2 linked regions of the Dinoroseobacter shibae DFL 12 = DSM 16493 genome follow. Each later gene encodes a partner of the first gene's protein in a complex. Links are inferred from orthologs where the notes say so. Each region holds a gene or a part of one and is shown in the gene's direction. Other genes may lie near its edges. The genes, in order: meaB and scpA.

What was found.
Region 2: the proteins of meaB (region 1) and scpA are in contact, whole or in part, in a crystal structure (PDB 8DPB), measured with the Methylorubrum extorquens proteins. The link is inferred for Dinoroseobacter shibae DFL 12 = DSM 16493 from one-to-one orthologs. Residues at the interface, in SOR26638.1 of Methylorubrum extorquens: Arg20, Ala21, Ala24, Arg25, Thr28, Ser32, Arg33, Arg34, His37, Thr98, Gly99, Gly100, Ser101, Ile102, Leu103, Lys106, Thr107, Ala110, Ala113, Ile114, Asp115, Arg116, Ala118, Phe119, Ile120, Arg121, Pro122, Pro124; in SOR27001.1 of Methylorubrum extorquens: Glu577, Glu578, Asn579, Asp580, Gly581, Arg582, Arg583, Arg585, His596, Ala604, Ser605, Ala608, Asp609, Gly611, Phe612, Asp613, Val614, Asp615, Ile616, Gly617, Pro618, Leu619, Glu625, Arg628, Gln629, Val631, Glu632, Asn633, Asp634, Glu661.

The regions. Positions count from the first base shown.
Region 1 is NC_009952.1:2,744,621-2,752,800, forward strand. Bases 3,381-6,156 are described here. They hold meaB (methylmalonyl Co-A mutase-associated GTPase MeaB), read left to right. Parts: upstream 3,381-4,118; coding sequence 4,119-5,195; downstream 5,196-6,156. Other genes in these bases: DSHI_RS13120 (DUF3108 domain-containing protein), read right to left, coding at 3,381-3,967; rpmB (50S ribosomal protein L28), read left to right, coding at 5,319-5,606; DSHI_RS13135 (hypothetical protein), read left to right, coding at 5,931-6,156. In the rest of the region: DSHI_RS13110 (DUF2147 domain-containing protein), read left to right, coding at 128-517; ATP-dependent helicase HrpB, read right to left, coding at 683-3,187; more of DSHI_RS13120, read right to left, coding at 3,236-3,380; more of DSHI_RS13135, read left to right, coding at 6,157-6,287; DSHI_RS13140 (copper chaperone PCu(A)C), read left to right, coding at 6,331-6,843; DSHI_RS13145 (HpcH/HpaI aldolase family protein), read right to left, coding at 6,862-7,617; DSHI_RS13150 (ligase-associated DNA damage response exonuclease), read left to right, coding at 7,907-8,180. UniProt on the Escherichia coli protein: Binds and hydrolyzes GTP. Likely functions as a G-protein chaperone that assists AdoCbl cofactor delivery to the methylmalonyl-CoA mutase (MCM) ScpA and reactivation of the enzyme during catalysis.
Region 2 is NC_009952.1:731,295-739,697, forward strand. The notes cover bases 1,680-4,678. They hold scpA (methylmalonyl-CoA mutase), read left to right. Parts: upstream 1,680-2,109; coding sequence 2,110-4,248; downstream 4,249-4,678. Other genes in these bases: DSHI_RS03710 (hypothetical protein), read left to right, coding at 1,680-2,138; DSHI_RS03720 (hydrogen peroxide-inducible genes activator), read right to left, coding at 4,427-4,678. In the rest of the region: DSHI_RS03700 (acetyl-CoA carboxylase biotin carboxylase subunit), read left to right, coding at 1-520; DSHI_RS03705 (DUF4174 domain-containing protein), read right to left, coding at 585-1,034; more of DSHI_RS03710, read left to right, coding at 1,206-1,679; more of DSHI_RS03720, read right to left, coding at 4,679-5,356; mbhE (hydrogen gas-evolving membrane-bound hydrogenase subunit E), read left to right, coding at 5,746-7,950; DSHI_RS03730 (MnhB domain-containing protein), read left to right, coding at 7,947-8,399; DSHI_RS03735 (Na+/H+ antiporter subunit C), read left to right, coding at 8,399-8,403. UniProt on the Escherichia coli protein: Catalyzes the interconversion of succinyl-CoA and methylmalonyl-CoA. Could be part of a pathway that converts succinate to propionate.

The DNA.
Region 1 (8,180 bases):
GGTCTAGCGAGCCGCGCCCCGAATGCAAAGACGTAACGTGACACCCGCGGCTGGCGTAACGTCACGCTTGCCCCACCCCCGCCCGCCTTGCCACGCTCTGGCAGCACATGACATGGAGGAGATCGTCATGCTCGGAAAACTCGCCACCCTGGCCGCCTTGGCTTGCCTGGCTGGTCCCGCCGCCGCGCAGGAGGTGCGCGGCCTGTTCCAGACCGCCCCCAACGACGATGGCAATGTGGGCCATGTGGAGTTCTACGATTGCGGCGGGCTGACCTGCGGCAAGCTTGTGCGGTCCTTCAATGCCGGTGGCACACCCATCGAGTCCCCGAATGTCGGGCGCAACATCGTCTGGGACATGCAGGACGAGGGCGGCGGCAAGTTCGGCAAGGGCAAGATCTGGGATCCGGGCGCCGACAAGACCTACCGCTCCAAGATGGTGCTGGAGGGCGACCAACTGAAAGTGTCCGGCTGCATCGGCCCGATCTGCCGCGCCAATACATGGGTCCGCGTCCGCTGAGCGGCCCAAGCCCGTTCGAACGGGCTTGATCCCCGCACAGATGTGGGGCCTGCGATACGGTCCCGAGCCGCGGCGCGGTCGGGCCCCGCGACGCTCAGCCCTCACGCCCAACACCACCTGCCGCCCTCAGCGCGCCAAGCCCGTTCGAACGGGCTTGCCCCCGCCCTACCCCTTGCGCGGCTTGGCCCGGGTCGTGGGCGCAGCCTCCGTCGGATCCTCCGGCCAGGGATGGCGCGGATACCGCCCCCGCATATCCTTGCGCAGGTCCGCATAGCCCCCCACCCAGAACCCCGGCAGGTCCGAGGTCACCGCCACGGGCTTCTGCCCCGGCGACAACAGCGTCAGACGCAGCGGCACCCGCCCCGGCCCCACGGTCGGATGCCGTGTGACCCCGTAGAACTCCTGCACCCGCGCCTGCACCTCGGGCACCTCGCCGCTGTAATCCACCGGCAGCTTGCGCCCCAAGGGCGTCGTGATCGCGCCGGGCGCCTGCGCCTCCACCGCCTGCAACGCGTCCCAGCCCAACCAGGCGCGCAGCGGCTCCAACGGATCGATCCGGCGCAGATCGTCCGCATCCCGCACCTGCCCAAGCACCGGCAGCAACCACGCCTCCCCGGCCTCCAGCAACGCGGCCTCGGACATGTCCGGCACCTCCAGCCCCCCGGCCCGGCACAGCGCCACACGCGCCCTCAACCGCTCGAACGCAGGCCCACCGCCCAGAGCCGCGAGACCCAGATCCCGCACCCCCTCCAGCGCCGCCGCCGCCCGCGCCGCCTCCGGCACATCGCGCCAGACCCTGTCGGCCAGCACGAGCGCGCCCAGGCACTCCTGCTGCCGCGCCACCACCTTTCGGAACCGCTTCGACCAGGCGCACAGGTCGCGCCAGAGGATCCGATCCGCAAACAGCGCCCGCACCTCCCCTTCGGTCACCGCCACCGCCTGCCGGATGCGCGCCTCCCGCGGGTCGCCGTCCAGATCCGTCGCCACGATCAACCGCATCCCCGCCAGCGGGGCGTCCGGCTCCATCACCGCCCCCTTGCCCCCCGCCAGCAAGTAGCGCGGCGCCTCCCCCGCCCGGCGCAACCCGATCCGGTCCGGATAGGCCAGCGCCGCCTGCGCCCCGAGGCTCAGTGCCGCCCGCTCCGGCAGGTCGCGCGCCAGACGCTTCGCCTCCTCGCGCACCCGCGCCCGCGCGCCCGGATCCGGGGCCGGCGCATCGCCCCGCAGGATCGCCACCCGGCGCGCCAGGTCCACCCCCGCCCCCCGATCCAGATCCCGCTCAGACAGGAGCGCTGCCAACTCCGTCCCCTGCCGCCCCGCGACATGGAGCATGTGGGCCAACCGCGGGTGGGTCGGCATCCGCGCCAGCGCCCGGCCGTGGTCCGTCACCCGCCCCTCGGCATCCAGCGCGCCCAACATGGCGCACAAGGCCCGCGCCTCGGCCCAGGCCCCCTCCGGCGGTGGCGTCAGCAGGGCCAGATCCTCCGGCCCGGTCCCCCAGACCGCCAGATCGAGCGCCAGCCCACTCAGGTCCGCCACCGCGATCTCCGGCGGCGCATAGGCCGCAAACGCCCCCTCCGCGCCCCGCGTCCAGAGCTTGTAGCAGACCCCGGGCGCCACCCGTCCCGCCCGGCCCTGCCGCTGGGCCGCCTCGGCCCGGCTCACAGGCTCGGTGACCAGCCGCGACATGCCCGAGCCCGGATCGAACCGCGCCCGCCGCGCGCGGCCGCCATCCACGACGATCCGCACATCCTCGATGGTCAGGGAGGTCTCGGCAATCGCCGTGGCCAGCACCACCTTGCGCTGGCCCTCGGGCGCGGGCGCGATCGCGGCGCGCTGCTCGGACAGCTTCATCGCCCCGAACAGGGGCCGCACCACCACATCTCGTCCCACACGGTCCCGCAACAGCGCCGCAACCTGCCGGATCTCCCCCTCGCCGGGCAGAAATACCAGCGCACTGCCCTCGGCCTCCTCCAAGGCCTGAAGCACCAGGTCCGCGACCGCCGGGGCAAACCGCGCCCCGCGCGGCAAGGGGCGCTCTAGGTACCGCGCCTCCACGGGAAACGCGCGGCCCGCGCTGGTCACCACGGGCGCCCCCCCCATCAGGGCAGCCACCGGCTCCGCATCGAGCGTCGCCGACATCACCAGCAGGTTCAGATCCTCGCGCAGCGCGCCGCGCACCTCCAGGCACAAGGCCAACCCCAAATCCGCGTTGAGAGAGCGTTCGTGGAATTCGTCGAAAATCACCGTGCCGATCCCCGGCAACTCCGGATCCGCCATCAGCCAGCGGGTCAGAATGCCCTCGGTCACCACCTCGATCCGGGTCGCGGGCCCGACCTTGCTGGCCCCCCGCATCCGGTAGCCCACGGTGGCGCCCACGGGCTCGCCCAAACTCGCGGCCATCCGCTCCGCCGCCGCCCGCGCAGCCAGCCGCCGCGGCTCCAGCATCACGATCCGGCCCGCGGCCCCGGCCTCCAGCAGGGCCAATGGGACGCGCGTGGTCTTGCCCGCCCCGGGCGGGGCCTGCAGCACGGCCATGCCGGACCCGGCCATGGCCGCCAACAGCTCCGGCAGCGCCCCGTCGATGGGCAAGGACGCGCTCTTGCCGCCCCCAGAGGTCACACCAACCGCCTCATTGTTCCGAACGTACTCCCGCCAGGGGCGCAACATCCGCCCCGGCCCCCGACCTAGCGCGCCCGCCTCAGGCGCGCAACGCGCTCAGCGCCGTTGCAGCACCGCGCGTCCGAAGGTCGTATCGGTCGTCACCCGCACCACCCGCCAGACCCCTTCGCCCTTGGGCGCATAGGTCATCTGGAACGGAAACCGCGACCGCTCGGCCAGGGATTCCGGCGACCACCCCGCAATCCGGCGATAGACCCCCTGGCAGGTGATCCGCCCATCGCTCGCTTCCGCCGGGTCCGACAGGCGTACCTCGCTGCGCCGCTTGCCGTCGAAAACCTGCAAGGACAGGTCGCACACCCGCTCTCGCGGCTGGTCACGCAGAGCGGCATAGATCACCGTCATCGGGTCCACCGTCCCCGACTGGGTCGCCGGGTCCACCGCATGCCGGTCGGACTTGCGCGGCGGGTCATAGGTCTTGATCTGGGGCCGGCCACTGCGAAACAGCATCTCGGCCCGGCTCACCTCCTTGGAGGCGTCGCGCACCTCTGTGAACGAGGTCGGCCGATACTGCCCCGGGCGCGGCTCGGTGCCTCGGGCGGTCGCCTCGTAGGACGCCCGCACCACCGCGCCCAGCAACCCGGTGGTGTTCATCTTGCCGGTCACCGCATAGCGGTTGCCCTCGGTATTGGCGGCATATTGCACCACCGCCGCCCGGATCCCGCCTAGCGAGATGTCGAACACCCCGGTCTCCGTTGCCCGGGCCTGCGTCGCCTGCCCCAGGGCAAGACCAGCCACCAGCGCGGCGGCGAAAAAGCGGGTAATCATCATCTTCGGCACGGGCGACATCCTGTCTGCAAGGGGCAGCAGGCCGAGAGAGACAGCCTGCCATCTGGACATTTCATATAGGGACGAGGCAAGAAAACGACGACCCCGTCAATCGCCCCGGCGAAAGACCGCAGACCCAAGCGAAAGACCGCCCTTGACCGCCGCTCCGCCCCGCCGCAAGGCCCGCCTGCCCGATCTCGACACCCTCGCCGACCGCGTCGCCGCCGGGGAGCGCCGGGCGCTCGCCCGCGCCATCACCCTGATCGAAAGCACCCGGCCCGAGGATCGCGCCCTCTCCACCGCGCTGTTGCAGAAGCTCTCCGGGCTGAAACGACAGGCCCTGCGCATCGGGCTCTCGGGCACCCCCGGCGTCGGCAAATCGACCTTCATCGAGGCTTTCGGGATCGCCCTGATCGACGCCGGGCTGAAGGTGGCCGTGCTCGCCGTGGATCCCAGCTCGACCCGCACCGGCGGCTCGATCCTCGGCGACAAGACCCGGATGGAGCGGCTCAGCCGCGCGCCGGAGGCCTTCATCCGCCCGTCGCCCTCCCTGTCGCATCTGGGCGGTGTGTCCCGCCGCACCCGCGAGGCCGTGGCGCTGGTGGAGGCCGCGGGCTTCGACGTGGTGCTGATCGAAACCGTGGGCGTGGGCCAGTCCGAAACCATGGTGGCCGAGATGTCGGACCTCTTCGTGCTGCTGCTGGCGCCCGCAGGCGGGGACGAGTTGCAGGGGGTCAAGCGCGGCATCATGGAAACCGCCGACCTGATCCTGGTCAACAAGGCCGACGGCGATCTGAAATCCACCGCCACCCGCACCTGCGCCGACTATGCCGGGGCCCTGCGCCTGCTGCGCAAACGCCCCGAAGACCCCGAAGGCTTCCCCAAGGCGCTGATGGTCTCCGCCGTCACCGGGCTGGGCCTTGAACAGGCCTGGTCCGAGATGCAGGCGCTGGCGAAATGGCGCCAGGCCGAGGGACACTGGGACGCCCGCCGCGCCGCCCAGGCCCGCGGCTGGTTCGAGGCAGAGGTGCGCGCGGGCCTGCTTGCCCGGCTGACCGAGGACACCGCCACCCGCACCGCCATGGACCGGCTCGGGGCCGATGTGGCCGCAGGCAAACTGACCGCAAGCCAGGCCGCCGAGAACATCCTCGAGACCCTTGGCGCCGCCCCAGCCCTGGAAACCGACCCGGAGGGCGCACCCGCCGGGGATACCCCGGAAAAGACCACATGAATCGCTTGACGCCCGCGTGCATCCATCCTAGATGACACGCCTGAGTTTCCGGGTGCCCGACCTGCGCGCGCCCATCCGACCCGAACCGCGAGAACAAATCGCCAGAGAACGAGGAGCGAGCCGATGTCGCGCCGCTGCGAACTGACCGGAAAAGGCGTCCAGGTGGGCAATAATGTCAGCCACGCCAACAACAAGACCAAGCGGCGCTTCCTGCCGAACCTGAACGACGTGACTCTGATGTCCGAAACCCTGGGCCGGGGCTTCAAGCTGCGGATCTCTGCGGCGGCGCTGCGGACCGTGGATCACCGCGGCGGACTCGACAGCTTCCTTGCGAAGGCCAAGGATGCAGAGCTGTCCGAAAAGGCGCTGAAGATCAAGAAAGACATCGCAAAGGCCCAGGCCGCCGCCTGATCCCTTCGCGATCCTGCAAAGCGCCCCGCCGGCCCGTCCGCGCGGGGCTTTTTCGTGTCCGCGCGGGCGCCGGGGCGCGTCATCGCGCCTTGGCCCGGCGGCAAGGGCGGATCGACGCTCCACGGCTTCGCCTGGATCCAACCGTGGCGCGGGGCAAGGCGCTTGCAAGCGCCTTGGGCGCCCGAACCACACCGCTTACGCAGCCCCTGTTCAACCGCGACGGCGCGGGGCAAGGCGCGCCCTACCGCCGTTGTCCCGCGCCGACCGCCGCCTGCGACATCGCGCCCGTTTCGCTTGGTCCGGCCCTCGGCTTAGCTATCGACCATGCCGATGATCCGCACCTGCATCGCCGCCTGCCTCGCCCTTGTCCTGATCGTGACAAGCGAAGCGATGGCCGTGGCCCGTGGCCAGATGGCCACCGCACCCGGCACGGTGATGGTCATCTGCCACGGCAGCGACACGGATATTGTCCGGGTCGATAGCCGCGGCCAGCCGATCACACCCGGCCACACCTGCCCGGACTGCGCCCTGCTCGGCCTTGCAAGCCTTGGCGCGCAGGGGCTCGAACTGGCAAAACTCGACACGCAGACCCGCTGGAGGCCCACCCCGCTGGCCACCTCCCTCTGGAAAACCGCGCCGCAACAGGGCGGCGCCCCGCGCGCGCCTCCGCTCCCGATCTGAACACACCTCGAAAAACAGAACTGTTCAGACCAGGAGAACCCTCATGTCTTTCAAAGCTTTCGCTCTTGCCGCAGGCCTCGGCCTCGCGGCCCTGCCCGCCCTCGCCATGGACGGCCCCATCATGGTGATGGACCCCTATGCGCGGGTCTCCTCCCCGGTCGCCAAATCCGGCGCCGCCTTCATGCAGATCATGAATCGCTCCGACACGGACGACCGGCTCGTCTCCGCCACCTCCCCCGCCGCCGCGCGGGTCGAGTTGCACACCCATGTGGATGACGGCAACGGCGTGATGCTCATGCGCGAGGTCGAGGACGGCTTCACCATCCCCGCGGGCGAGACCTACGCGCTCCAGCGCGGCGGCGATCACGTGATGTTCATGGGCCTCACCGACAGCTGGTCCCACGGCGACACGGTCCCCGTCACGCTCGTCTTCGAGCAGGCCGGCGAGGTCATGGTGGAGATCCCCGTCGACCTCGAACGCAGCCCCGAGCATGGCGGCCACGGCCATCAGGGGCACGGCCATGGCGGCCACAACATGGGCAACAAGACCAACTGACCCCGCCCCAGGTCGCGCTCAGCCCAGCGCCTTGATCCCCTTGGCCACCGCCCGCGCGCCCTGCAACATCCAGGCATGCTCGGAGGCCACGAAGAACACGGAAAAGCCGTGCGCCCGCCAGGCCGCGGCTTTTTCCACATCCGGCGTGAAGGTCATGTAGGGTTTGCCCGACGCCGCGCAGGCCGCCCCCACCCGGTCAATCGCCGCCATCAACTCCGGCGAGGTCTGGTCCATCTTGCCATGGGACACCGACAGATCCGCGGGGCCGAGGAAAATCCCGTCGACCCCCGGCGTCGCCGCGATCCCCTCGCAGGCGTCCACCCCCTCGGGGTCTTCGATCTGCGCGATCACCAGCGGCTTCGGCCCGTCGCTCAACACATCCCCCATGCCCCGTGTGCCGTAGCCCGCCGACCGGGTGGAGCCTGCGAAGCCCCGCCCGCCATGGCCGTAACGGCACGCCTTGGCGATCCGCGCCGCCGCCGCGGCACTGTCCACATGGGGCACAACGACCCCGGCCGCGCCCGCGTCCAGCGCCTGCATCAACGCAGGCGGCGTCGCCTCGGCCACCCGAACCAGCAGCGGAAAGCCCAGCGCCAGGCCCAGCGCCAGGCAGGCGTCGATGCGGCCCCGGTCAAACGGCGCGTGCTCCGCATCGAGACAGGCGAAATCCAGCCCCGAGAGCGCCAGCACCTCCACCATCTCGATCGCCGGTGTCTTCACGAACGTCCCCGCCAGCATCTCGCCCGCCAGCATCCGTGTCCTGAAATCGTCCATCTCCGCCTCCCTGATGCGCCCGGGCACTGAATCAGACCCGACCGCCCCCCGCAAGCGGCACGGGTCGATCCCGGGGCGCGTCCAAGCCCGTTCGAACGGGCTTGCCCCCAACGGGCCCCGGTCACAGGCCGCTCCCGCGCGCGCCGCGCCCTCCGGGTCGGCGGCAGCCCGCCCCTGTCACCCCGATCCCCCGGCCCCGCTCCGCACCCCAAGCCCGTTCGAACGGGCTTGTCCCGCCCCACCCGCGCGCATCTTGGCTCCGCGTCCCCCCGGCCCTAGGTTGCCTGCCATGGCAGAGCCCCTCCTCACCTTCACCGACCGCGGCATCCACTGCCCGGCGGGCGGCTTTCACATCGACCCCTGGCGCCCCGTGGACCGGGCGCTGATCACCCACGGCCATGCCGACCACGCCCGTCCCGGCCACCGCGCCTATCTCGCGACCGAGGCCGCGGCCCCCGTGATGCGCCACCGCCTCGGCGACATCGCCCTCGACACCATCCGCTACGGCGAGACCCGGCGGATCGGCGCCGTCGAGGTCAGCTTCCATCCCGCGGGCCACGTCC
Region 2 (8,403 bases), 2.0 Mb from region 1 along the record:
GATGGTCGGCACCGACTGGGTCGTGACCGCCCAGGATGCCCGGTTCGATGTGACCATCGACGCGGATCCGGGCGGCTCCACCGTGCGCTTCGCCGACGGGACCGCCCACCGGGTGACCAGCCGCTGGACCCCGGGCGACAGCCTCGCCACGGTCGAGATCGACGGTGCGCCAATGGTGCTCAAGGTGGACAAGATCACCAGCGGTTTCCGGATGCGGTTCCGCGGAGCGGATGTGAAGGTCCATGTCCGCACCCCGCGCCAGGCCGAACTGAATGACCTGATGCCCGAGAAGCTGCCGCCGGATACGTCGAAGATGCTGCTCTGCCCGATGCCGGGGCTGGTGGTGAAGATCGACGTGGAGGTCGGCGACGAGGTGCAGGAGGGCCAGGCGCTCTGTACCGTGGAGGCGATGAAGATGGAGAACATCCTGCGCGCCGAAAAGACCGCCACGGTCACCAAGATCAACGCCGGTGCCGGCGACAGCCTCGCGGTGGACGACGTGATCATGGAGTTCGAGTGATCCGCACCGCCTGCCATACCAGCGCCAGGACGCCTGATGCAGGCGCGCCTGGCGGCTGCGCGGGTTATCCCGCGGTGGCCTTGCGCAGGCGGATCTCTTCCTGCCGGAGGGGCATCTTGTCGATCTGGCGGGTGATCTCGCGCACGGTCCAGGGGGACGGTTTGCGCAGCTTCACGCCGCCATCCTTGCCCACGATCACCATCATGAAGCCGCGCGGGCGCAGCTTGGTGCGCAATTCGGACTTCGCGTCGGGGTCGGTATCCACGATCACGACGACATCGCGCACGGCGAGATCCTCGATCCGGGCCTCGAGCAGGGTCATCTGCTCGACGAAGCGGGGATCGGCGGGTGTGTCCGCAAACACCACGACCGGGCGCGCAACCCATAGAAAATCGTTCAAATTGACTTCACTTGCCTCGAGCGGCGGCCAGATCACCGGGATGTCGTCCGCCGCTGCCGCGCCTGACGCCGTCGTGAGAAGTCCAGCAATTACAAAGGGTATCAGTCGTTTCATGGTGCCTCCGGTTGCTCCGAATATATGCCGTGCAAACGGGATTTCTAAGCCCTCGATGCGCTTTTTGCCGCCCGGTAACGTTAATTCGTCCGGAAGGGTCGCTGCCTAATGTCTCTCGCGATGACATATCCTGCGCGTTTTGCGCCGGACCGAGGGATAATGAGGCGTATCTTGGACGTTATTTTGCATGTGGGCGCCCATCGGACGGGCACGACAAGTTTGCAACAGACGCTGCGGCGCAATGCCTCGCGGTTGCGGGCGAGTTCGGTCGCGGTATGGGAGCCGAATGTCACCCGTGCGGCGCTCTTCGATGGGCTGGTCAAGGCTGCCGACCGGGTCACGCCGCAGGTGGCCGCGCAGGCCCGGGTATCCAGCGCGCGGGTGCGCGGCGAAATCGACCGGCTGCGCGGGACCGGAATGCGGACCCTGATCGTGAGCGAAGAGAACATGCTGGGCGCGATCCCGGCGTGCGTGGCCAGCGGGCAGCTTTACCCGGATGCGGCACGGCGTATGGCGCGCTTCCGCCCGGCCTTCGGCGCGCAATGCACGCGGATCGGCCTCGCCATCCGCAATTACGAACGGCACTGGACCTCGATGCTCGGCTTCACGGTCAAGCATGGCGGACGGGTGCCCGACCGCGACCGTCTGGGCGCGCTGGTGGACCAGCCTCGCCGCTGGCGCGACGTGATCCGGGAGTTGCAGGTGGTGTTCCCCAGGGCCGAACTGGTGGTCTGGCCCTTCGAGGCGCTGGTGGATGTGCCACATCTGCTGGTCCCGGGGCTGACGCGGCGGGTGTTGCCCGCCCCGCTCGAGCCTGTGCCCTGCATCCACAACGCGTCGCCGGATGTGGCGCTCCTGCGCAAGGTGGTGGCCGAGGGCCCGTGCCCGCATCACCTAGCGCGCCTGCCGGAGGCAGGGCCCTGGCGCCCCTTCTCCGCGGCGCAGATCGCGCGGATGCGGGCGGCCTATGACGACGAGATCGCATGGCTGCGCTCAGGTGCCGCCGGCGCGGTCACCTACATAGAGAGCCCCGAGTGCATCGCGGGCCTGACAGGACCAGAAAGAGGAGTGGACCATGACGAAAGGCAAAGACGCGTGGGCTGACCTCGCCGCCAAGGAGTTGCGCGGCAAGCCGTTGGAGACGTTGACCTGGAAGACGCTGGAGGGGATCGACGTCAAACCCCTCTATACCGCCGAGGACCTGGAGGGGCTCGACCATCTGGGATCGGTCCCCGGTCAGGCGCCCTTCACGCGCGGGGTGAAGGCCACGATGTATGCGGGCCGCCCCTGGACGATCCGGCAATATGCGGGCTTCTCCACCGCCGAGGAGAGCAACGCGTTCTACCGCAAGGCCCTTGCCGCCGGGCAGCAGGGCGTGTCGGTGGCGTTCGATCTGGCCACCCACCGCGGCTATGACAGCGACCATCCCCGGGTGGAGGGCGATGTGGGCAAGGCCGGCGTGGCCATCGACAGTGTCGAGGACATGAAGATCCTGTTCGACGGCATCCCGCTCGATCAGGTGTCGGTCTCGATGACCATGAACGGCGCCGTGATCCCGATCCTCGCGAATTTCATCGTCACCGGCGAAGAGCAGGGCCATGACCGGTCTGTCCTGTCGGGCACGATCCAGAACGACATCCTCAAGGAATTCATGGTCCGCAACACCTATGTCTATCCGCCTGAGCCCTCGATGCGGATCATCGCGGACATCATCGAATACACCTCCGCCGAGATGCCGAAATTCAACTCGATCTCGATCTCCGGCTACCACATGCAGGAGGCGGGCGCGAACCTGGTGCAGGAGCTGGCCTTCACCCTGGCGGACGGGCGCGAATATGTCCGCGCCGCCATCGCGCGCGGCATGGACGTGGACAAGTTCGCAGGCAGGCTCAGCTTCTTCTTCGCCATCGGCATGAACTTCTTCATGGAAGCCGCCAAGCTGCGCGCGGCGCGGATGCTGTGGCACAAGATCATGTCCGAGTTCGAGCCGAAGAACCCGCGCTCCATGATGCTGCGCACCCATTGCCAGACGAGCGGTGTCTCCTTGCAGGAGCAAGACCCCTACAACAACGTGATCCGCACCGCTTACGAGGCGATGAGCGCGGTTCTGGGCGGGACGCAATCGCTGCATACCAACGCGCTGGACGAGGCGATTGCCCTGCCGACGGAATTCTCGGCGCGCATCGCCCGGAACACCCAGCTGATCCTGCAGGAGGAGACCGGCGTGACCAACGTGGTCGATCCGCTGGCGGGCTCTTACTACGTCGAAAGCCTGACCAACGAGCTGGCCGAAAAGGCCTGGGCCTTGATCGAGGAGGTCGAGGAACTGGGCGGCATGACCAAGGCCGTGGCCTCTGGCATGCCCAAGCTGCGGATCGAGGAGTCCGCGGCCCGACGCCAGGCGATGATCGACAAGGGCACGGAAGTGATCGTGGGGGTCAACAAGTACCGCAAGGACAAGGAAGACCCGATCGACATCCTGGAGATCGACAATGCCAAGGTGCGCGACGGGCAGGTGGCCCGGCTCGCGAAGATCCGCGCGGAGCGGGACGAGGCGGCCTGCGACTCGGCCCTGGCCGAGGTGGAGCGGTGCGCGGCTGAGGGGGGCAACCTTCTGGCCGCGGCGGTGGAAGCGGCTCGCGCGCGGGCCAGTGTGGGAGAAATCAGCATGGCCATGGAAAAGGTGTTCGGACGCCACCGGGCAGAGGTGAAGACGCTCGCGGGTGTCTATGGCGCGGCCTACGAGGGCGATGACGGGTTCGCCGCCATCCAGAAATCGGTGGAGGATTTCGCCGCCGAGGAAGGGCGCAGGCCCCGGATGCTCGTGGTCAAGATGGGCCAGGACGGCCATGACCGGGGCGCCAAGGTGATCGCCACCGCCTTTGCCGATATCGGGTTCGACGTGGATGTGGGGCCGCTCTTCCAGACCCCGGAAGAGGCCGCGCAGGACGCTATCGACAACGATGTGCACGTCATCGGCATCTCCAGCCAGGCCGCCGGTCACAAGACCCTTGCCCCCAAGCTGGTCGATGCGCTGAAGGCCCAGGGCGCGGGGGATATCCTGGTGATTTGCGGCGGGGTGATCCCGCAGCAGGACTACCAGTACCTCTATGACCGCGGGGTGAAGGCGATCTTCGGGCCGGGTACGAACATCCCCGAGGCGGCCCAGGACATCCTGCGCCTGATCCGGGAATCCCGGGCCGAAGCGGCCTGATCGGGCCGATCTGTGTCGGGGGGGGGGGGTGGGCGCCCGCCGGGTCTGCGCGGCGCGGCCCGGCCGCGTCCGTAGCCGCAACCGACCGCGCGCCGCAGCCATGTCCGGGCTCAAGCCCGGGAAAGGGCGGGCGCGCCCCTTGCGCCGTCTGGCACGGTCCGCCGGGTGAGACCTGCGTTCAGCTTTCGACCACCAGCTCCGGCCAGCGCGCCCGCACCACGTCGCGGATCACCTGCGCGATTTGTAAATTCGCTCCGGTGCGTCCCGCCCGGGTGCGCCAGACAAGGCCAACAGACCGCGCGATGGGGGCGCCGCTGAGACGGCGGACCACCACCTCCGCCCCGCGGCCCTCGATCTCCGACCGGACATAGAGCGCGGGTAGAAACGTGATCCCCATTCCCATTCCCACCATCTGGCGCAGGGCATCCAGCGATGTGCCCTCGTAGTCGCGCGCAAGCTGGGCGCCGGTCTGCTGGCAGATCGCGGTGATCTGGTCGTGCAGGTGGTAGGCGGGGCTGAGGCTCAGCACCTGCTCGCCCGCCAGATCCCGCGGCCGCAGCACCTCCTTGTCGAGCAGGGGGTGATCGGCGGGCAGGGCCAGCAGCAACGGTTCGCGGAACAGCCGCGCGGTGGTGTAATCGGCCCCGGTCACCGGCAGCTGCGTCAGGATCACGTCATGCTCGCCGCGCGCGAGGTCCTGTTCCAGCAGCCGTGGCGCATCCTCGCGAATGTAGATCCGCAGGTCCGGGTGCGCCGCGTGGAGCGCGCCGACCACATGGGGCAGCAGGTAGGGCCCCAGCGTTGCCTTGGCCCCCAGCCGGATGGTGCCGACCACCCCGTCGCGCGCGGTGCCCGCGAAATCGACCAGGCTCTGGACATCGTCGAGGATGCGCCGGGCGCGCAACACGACCTCCCGGCCGACCTGGGTCAGGCGCACGCCGCCGCGCCCACGCTCCACCAGGGCAACGCCCAAGGTGTCTTCCAGGTTCTGGATCTGTGCGCTCAGGGACGGTTGGGTCACGCCCACCCGTTCGGCGGCGCGCCGAAAATGCGCCGTTTCCTCGATCGCGACGAGGAATTGCAACTGTCTGAGGGTGGGGCCGGCCATGGGATGCCTTTGATAGGAATAAACTATCGAAATTTCTTAAGCCATCGGCTTTTTATTTTCAATACGGGTCGCATATTGCTATTCATCGAAGGCGGCAACGCCACGGGAGGTAACGATCTTGTCCACGTCCTTCATGTTTCCTCATGTCGGGCAGGATTGGAGCCGAGATACGGGCCACGACCAGAGGAGAGTTCCTTTCCTCTAGGCCTGTGCCGTCCTCTGGACGGCTGAGGGTCGCGCCACATCCGGGGCCGTGGCGCGACCCTTTTATTTAGATTGCCCCAGCTGCCTACACAGCTAGGTACTAACCAGACGCGGTGCAGCCCTGTACCCCAACTATAGAACGTGTGCCCATGCCCCGGCTCCTGACTCTTGTTCCCGCAGCTCTGATGGCTCTGACCGCGGCGTGGTTCGCGCAGTTCATCCCCCAGGTCGCCTCCGGAGAGATCCTGACCTGGTCGCGGCCCTGGATTCCCGGCCTCGACATCGAGGTCGCCTTCCTGCTGGATGGCCTGTCGATGCTGTTCGCGCTGATGGTGACGGGGATCGGTGCGATCATCTTCCTCTATTCCGCGGTCTATTTCAAAGGGCATCCGAAGCTGACCATGCTTCTGACGCTTCTGTTCCTGTTCGCGGTGTCCATGCTGGGCATGGTGCTGGCCGACGACATGGTCACCTTCTTCGTGTTCTGGGAGGGCACGACGATCACGTCCTTCCTGCTCGTGGGTTTCGACCACGAGAAAACCAAGGCGCGCGACAACGCTCTGCAGGCGCTGCTGGTCACGGGGCTGGGTGGTCTGGCCTTGTTGGCGGGGCTGATCCTGCTGGGGGCTGAGGCTGGCACCTTCCGGATCTCCGAGATGAACGCGGCGGCGGGCGCGATCCAGGCTTCGGCCATGTATGTGCCGATCCTGGTGCTGGTCTTCATCGGGGCGTTCACGAAATCCGCGCAATTTCCCTTCCACTTCTGGTTGCCGGGGGCCATGGCGGCCCCGACGCCCGTGAGCGCTTATCTGCACTCGGCAACCATGGTGAAGGCGGGGATCTACCTGCTGGCGCGGTTCACCCCGGCCTTGGGCGGCACGGAAGTGTGGTTCTGGATCCTGACCATCGTCGGTGCGATCACCATGGTCTGGAGTTCGGTGCTCGCGCTCAAGCAGACCGACCTGAAGCTGATGCTCGCCTATACCACGGTCATGGCACTTGGCGCGCTGACCATGATGCTGGGTGGCGGGACGCGTTACGCGGTGATGACCGTTTCGGTCTTCCTGGTGGTGCACGCACTTTACAAGGCCGCGCTGTTTCTCACCGTGGGGCTCATCGACAAGGGCACCGGCACGCGGGAGGTCGGGCAACTCGGCGGGCTGCGACGGGAAATGCCGATCACCTTCTGGATCGCCATTCTGGCGGCCCTGTCCATGGCCGGCATGGCGCCCTTTGTCGGCTTCATCGGCAAGGAGCTGATGTACGAGGCCGCCCTCGGGGTCGAGACCGAGCCGCTCTTCGTGGTGACCGCGGCGCTCCTTGCCAATGCCAACATGGTGGCGGCGGCGGCCCTCGTGGCGATCTCGCCCTTCTTCGGCGCGCGCGTTGCGCCGCCCAAGTCACCCGCGGACCCGACCCCGTGGCTCTGGATCGGTCCGGCGCTCCTGGCGGCGCTGGGCCTTGCTTTCGGGCTTGTGCCGGCCTTGATCGATGGTCCGATCATCACCCCGGTGGTGCAGTCCATCCTGCCGGGCGAGGAGGCGGTGTATCTCAAGCTCTGGCACGGGGTGAATCTGCCACTGATGCTGTCGATCCTGACCTTTGCCCTGGGCTTTGCGCTCTATTACGGGCGGGACAAGATCCGCGGCTCGCTGCAGAGCGCGAACTTCACCGGCGGGCTGGATGCCAACGACACCTACAATCTGCTTCTGACCTCCTTCAAGCGCTTCGCGGCCTGGTCGGCGCGGACCGTGCAGGGCGGCAAGATGACGGTCTATCTGCGCACGGCCTTCGCGGTGCTGGCACTTCTGATGTGGGGCGCGCACCTGGCCTCGCGGGATGCGTTCAACCCGCCGGTCGAGGGCATCGCGCTGATCCCCATGGTGATCTGCCTGTTGATCGCGGTGTCGGCGGCGGTGGTGCTGACCACGGGCTCGCGGCTCTACGGCCTCACCGCCCTGGGCATCACCGGGGCCGGGATCGCGATCCTGTTCGTGTTCTATTCGGCCATCGATGTGGCCATCACCCAACTGCTGGTCGAGATGCTGGTGGTGATCATCCTCGCCGTGGCGCTGGTCAAGCTGCCCAACATGCCACGGGAGCCGAATTTCCGCGCCGGTGACGCGCTGATCGCCACGGCGCTCGGGCTGGGCGTGGCCTTCGTGGTCGCCTCGGTGCTGATGCAGCCCTTCGATCCGCGTATCAACGAGTTTTTCAACGCCGCAAGCTACCCCGAGGCGCTGGGCCGCAACGTGGTCAACGTGATCCTGGTGGACTTCCGGGCGCTGGATACCCTGGGCGAGGTGGCCGTGGTGCTGGTCGCCGCGATCTCGGCGGCGGCGGCCCTGACCGCGGGGCTGCGTGCCGGGCGAAAAGAGAAAGAAGAATGAATTCCACGATCCTGAGAACCGCGACGCGGGTGCTTGTCCCGCTGTTCCTGCTGATGTCGCTGCTGATCCTGTGGCGCGGCCACAATGCGCCCGGGGGGGGCTTCATCGGTGGCCTGATGGCGGTGATCGCCGTGGCGCTCTATGCGCTGGCCGAGGGCGTGGCCGAGGCGCGGCGGTTCCTGCGGCTCGACGCGCTGTCGCTGGCGGGGCTGGGGCTGTCGATGTCCATCGCGGGCGGGCTCTGGGGTGCGGCGGTGGGCGGCGCCTTTCTGCAAGGGGTCTGGCCATTCTACGGTTACGTGCCCGGCGAAGGCACGTCGGGCTGGCCGGTGGGGTCGATCCTGTTGTTCGATACGGGGGTGTTCGTGACCGTGCTGGGCGCGGTCTGCGCGATCCTGTTCGCGCTCGAAGACGCGGTCGATGCCGAGCCGCAAGAGGACCAGCGCTGATGGA